2 regions of the Sulfobacillus sp. hq2 genome follow, and region 1 is predicted to be linked to the other one. Evidence: predicted binding sites of a transcription regulator. Region 1 holds the regulator's gene; the other holds the start of a gene.
What was found. The regulator HrcA, encoded in region 1, represses chaperone genes, less so after heat shock. The targets are predictions, from matches to a motif close to TGTTAGCACTCNNNNNNNNNGAGTGCTAACA.

Region 1 (2,402 bases):
CAAGACGTTCCAAGTGGCCCCTTAGTCTCGATTTTCTTTGGTGGAGGCACGCCGTCTTTAGTGAGTCCTGACCACATTGGAGAGCTGTTGCACGAGGTGTTGACAAGCCCTCTTACGGTATCCTCTGACCTCGAGGTTACCATGGAGGCTAATCCTGGAACGGTGGACAAAAAGCGTCTTGAGGCCTACCGGAACGCGGGCGTGAATCGACTATCCTTAGGAGTTCAGGCGTTGCAGGATCATCATTTGAAGCGCTTGAATCGCATTCACTCGGCAAAGGATGCTCGCGATGCGGTATCTGCGGCCCGTGCCGCGGGCTTTTCCAATATCAGTCTGGACTTGATTTATGGATTGCCCCAACAGACCATGGCGGAGTGGCACGAGACTTTGGACGCCGCATGCCAATTGGAACCGGATCACATTTCCATGTACCAGCTTCAAATTGAGGAAGGGACGCCCTTGGCGACGCAACTAAAAAAGGGACAGGTGACGTTACCACTGTCCGACACGACAGCCGACATGGCCGATTATGGTCGCGATTTTATGGAACGGGCCGGGCTTGAACGCTATGAAATTTCCAATTATGCCCGAAATGGCCGGTGGTCGCGTCATAACCGGCTCTATTGGACCATGAACCCCTACTTGGCGTTGGGGGCAGGGGCGCACGGATACTGGCACGGACGGCGTTGGTGGAACGTGCGCGGGGTTAGGCGCTATATCGAAGCATCTTTAGCCGGCGAGTCTGTTGAAGCAGGAGCGGAGCCGTTAGCACGGCCCGAAGAGATGCGAGAATACGTCTGGTTAGGGTTGCGGGAGTGCCAAGGATTTTCGCGATCGCGCTTTGTGCGCCGTTTTGGCGTCGTGCCGGAAGCACTCTTTGGGCGTACACTGGGGCGGCTTCTTCAGCAAGGCCTCATCGAGCGTGATGGAGACCGGATTCGGTTGTCAGCGCGGGGATTTGACGTGGCCAACTACGTATTTCGAGAATTTGTCGAGGAGACGGCAAGTGCTTGACAGTGATTGTAGACGCACGCTATTTTAGCTAGTAGGATACGTTAGCACTCGTGTGGTTAGAGTGCTAATTCGGGTGGGAGGTGACAACATGGATGCGAGAAAACGCAGCATTTTGCAGGTGCTGACCGAGGACTATATTCTCTCAGCAGAACCTGTGGGCTCGAGGACACTGGCACGCAAATATAATCTGGGAATTAGTCCTGCGACGATTCGTAATGAAATGGCGGATTTGGAGGACTGGGGCTTTCTTGAACAGCCGCATACGTCAGCGGGACGTGTGCCGTCTGATAAAGGATATCGTTTTTATGTGGATGAGTTGATGGCGCGGCCTGCGATTGGCCACGATTTGCTAGAACGCATTCGGGCAACCTATCAATCGCGCATTCGCGAATTGGAATGGTTTGTGCATCAGACGGCGCGGCTTGTCAGTGATATTACAGGCTATCCTTCGATTGTGCTGGCACCATCTTGGGAACTCGGCATTTTTTCAGCGCTGCGTTTTGTCCGTCTGGGCCCGGACCAGGCGCTCCTTATCATGCGTACGGAAGATGGGTTGACGCAAAACCGTACGGTCTCCATTCCATCTGAACTCAGTTTAGCACAATTAAATGAACTGGCCCTGGAATTTTCCCGAGAATTTTCGGGCATGGCGATACGGGACTTGCAGAATTATATTCTAGACCCGTTGTCGACGAGCCTTAAGCAACATTGGTCTTTGTGGAAGTCGGCTTTAGGTTGGCTAGCCCGCGATGGTAGCGACGAGGAACGCATGACCCTGGCGGGCCCCTTAAACATCTTAAATTACCCGGAATTTAATGACATCGAGAAGGTTCGTCGGGTTCTGGGATTTTTAGAGCAAGATAAGGCTGTCGAGCAAATGGCCCAAACTCATCCCATGACGGGCGGGGTAACCGTGCTGATCGGCACGGAGACATCGGTTGCAGACATCCAAGACTGCAGTGTTGTGACGGCCACCTACCAAATGGGAGAACGAATCGTCGGGCAGGTGATGGTGGTCGGGCCGCGGCGTATGCAGTATGCTTATGTGATGACCGTGTTAGAGGTCGTATCGGACGAATTGTCCCAAGCCTTGCGGTGGGCGTGACAGCGAAAAGCGCGTATGAGGCGACATCGGTTGGGTGTAGCATAAGGTAGAATGTGAGAAGGAGAGGATTATCGATGGCTGACGAACGTGAGATATCCCAGGAAGAGCCGGAAACCGTGGAATCTCAGGAGATGGAGCAAGAGACTGCGGATTCTCAAGAGCCTCAGGAGGATGCAACGAATTGGCAGCAAGTGGCCCAAGATCGCTACGATCAATTAGTGCGGCTTCAGGCCGATTTTGATAATTTTCGGCGGCGGATGGATCGAGAGCGAGAGGAACTAAG
Region 2 (2,402 bases), on a different contig from region 1:
GCAGCAGGTCTTGACACAGGAATTGGGAGAGGCTGCTGTCGTTTTACTGCCACGGCCATCGATGGGTGCGGAGGATTTTGCCTATGTCGCACAAAGAGTGCCCGCCACAAACGTGCATGTTGGCGTCGTGGGCCCGGATTTCGTCACAGGAATTCATTCGGCAGCGTTTAATCCCGATGAGCGCGCATTGCGAACAGGTGCCCAGGCGTTTGCGGCGATTGCGATGCATTTGTAGGAGGGTCATACGTGGGTACCCAACCAAACCATCTTAATGAACGTGGAGAAGTACATATGGTGGAAGTGGGCGAGAAGCCGGCAACCCGGCGCCTAGCGCGTGCCGTTGGGTATTTATCGGCGCGCCCGGATATTTGCCAAGCGGTTAAGAACGGCCAGATCCCTAAGGGTGACGTTTTGGCCGTCTCCCGCGTGGCGGGAATTATGGCGGCCAAAAAGACCAGTGACATCATTCCATTGTGTCATCCTTTGCCATTAACTCATATAGACGTCCAGATTGAAATTGAATCAGAAGCTTTTCGGGTGGAAGCGGTGGTGGAAACAACGGCTCCGACGGGCGTGGAAATGGAAGCGCTAACCGCGGTATCAGCGAGCCTTCTCACGCTTTATGACATGCTTAAAGGGATGGACCGAACCCTGGAGATTGGGCACATTGTCTTGTTGGAAAAGGCCGGAGGCCGTTCCGGGCATTTTCTTCGGGAAGGAGCTTCTCATGTGGACCATAGCGATTCTCACCAGTAGTGATCAAGGCGCTACGGGGAAGCGCGCAGACGAATCGGGGGCAATTTTGGCGACCCATTTGGAACAAGTTGGCAAAGTTGTCGAACGCAAGATTCTGCCCGATGAAGAAGAGCTGTTAGCTCAGCAGATGCAGAAGTGGATAGACCAAGGCATTGATCTGATTCTGACCACAGGGGGCACCGGGTTAGGGCCCAGGGACGTGACGCCCGAGGCTACAAGACGAGTCATCGACCGCGATATTTCGGGTATCGCGGAGGCCCTGCGACAAGAGTCGATGCGCCACACCCCCATGGGCATGCTGTCTCGAGGGATAGCGGGCCAGGCCAAGATGACGCTCATCATCAATCTTCCCGGCTCTCCTCGTGCGATTGAGGAACTCTTGCCAGTCATTTTTCCTGTTTTAGACCATGCGATGCACCTCATTCATGGGCAAACCACTCATGAAAAATGATGTTTAGGGTAGAACTAAAAAGATTTTACGAGATTGGTGGCCGTAAAGGGCCATATTTCCGGTTTCTGCCGGGAAGAGAATTATTTGACGTGTTTCGGCCTTTTGAGTAAACTGCTCTATGGGTACGTTAGCACTCGCTGAGCGTGAGTGCTAACAAAAAACATAGTTAGCTATTACTGAGGAGGGAACATCTGTGGAGCTTCGTCCTCTGGCAGACCACTTGGTAGTGGAAATGACAGACGACGATTCACTGCCTTCGGGGATTGTGTTGCCCGACACCGCGAAGGAGAATCCGCAGCGGGGACGTGTTCGAGCGGTTGGCCCTGGCCGACTCTTGAATGATGGTACCCGGGCACCTTTGGAGGTCGGACCCGAAGATGTCGTGCTGTTCGACTTGGAAGCAGCAAAGAAAGTTAGAGTGAACAATCATGATTACTGGTTGCTGCGGGAACAAGATGTTCTGGCAGTAATCGTGCCGGCAATGGTTCACGCCTAACCACATGCACCATAAACGCTTAGGAGGGTAACAGTTAATGGCGAAGCAAATCATTTATGAAGAGGAAGCCCGTCGCGCTTTAGAGCGGGGTGTTGACAAGCTGGCCAATGCTGTCAAGGTCACGTTGGGACCCAAGGGACGCAATGTTGTGTTGGAGAAGAAGTTTGGAGCCCCTTTGATCACCAATGACGGAGTCACCATTGCACGCGAAATTGAACTGGAAGACCCATTTGAGGCGATGGGCGCTCAGCTCGTGAAAGAAGTCGCCACCAAGACCCAAGATGTTGCAGGGGATGGAACGACCACGGCGACCGTGTTAGGTCAGGCCATGATCAAGGAAGGATTGAAGAATGTTACCGCCGGGGCAAATCCCATGGGGATCAAGCGGGGCATTGAGCGGGCGGTCGCGGTTGCAGTTGAAGAGATTCGCAAGATTGCTACCCCGATTGAAGGTAAAGAGGCGATTACCCAAGTGGCTTCCATTTCGGCCAACGACGAAGAAATTGGGCGCCTTATTGCCGAAGCTATGGAGAAAGTGGGCGCTGATGGCGTCATCACCGTCGAGGAATCCAAGACCACGGGCACGACCTTAGAAACCGTGGAAGGCATGCAGTTTGACCGTGGTTACATTTCGCCTTACATGGTCACAGACACGGAGAAAATGGAAGCCGTCTTGTCCGATCCGTACATTTTGATTAC

Region 2: the regulator HrcA is predicted to act here: its motif matches at 1,333-1,363, upstream of CO251_RS01940 (co-chaperone GroES).

What each region holds. Positions count from the first base shown of each region.
Region 1 covers NZ_NWUL01000023.1:137,085-139,486, reverse strand. Annotated here, with positions in the region: gene hemW (radical SAM family heme chaperone HemW) at 1-1,014, shown strand, start outside; gene hrcA (heat-inducible transcriptional repressor HrcA) at 1,103-2,119, shown strand; gene grpE (nucleotide exchange factor GrpE) at 2,194-2,402, shown strand, end outside.
Region 2 covers NZ_NWUL01000015.1:17,021-19,422, reverse strand. Annotated here, with positions in the region: gene CO251_RS01955 (M20 family metallopeptidase) at 1-235, shown strand, start outside; gene moaC (cyclic pyranopterin monophosphate synthase MoaC) at 247-756, shown strand; gene CO251_RS01945 (molybdenum cofactor biosynthesis protein B) at 728-1,207, shown strand; gene CO251_RS01940 (co-chaperone GroES) at 1,401-1,703, shown strand; gene groL (chaperonin GroEL) at 1,741-2,402, shown strand, end outside.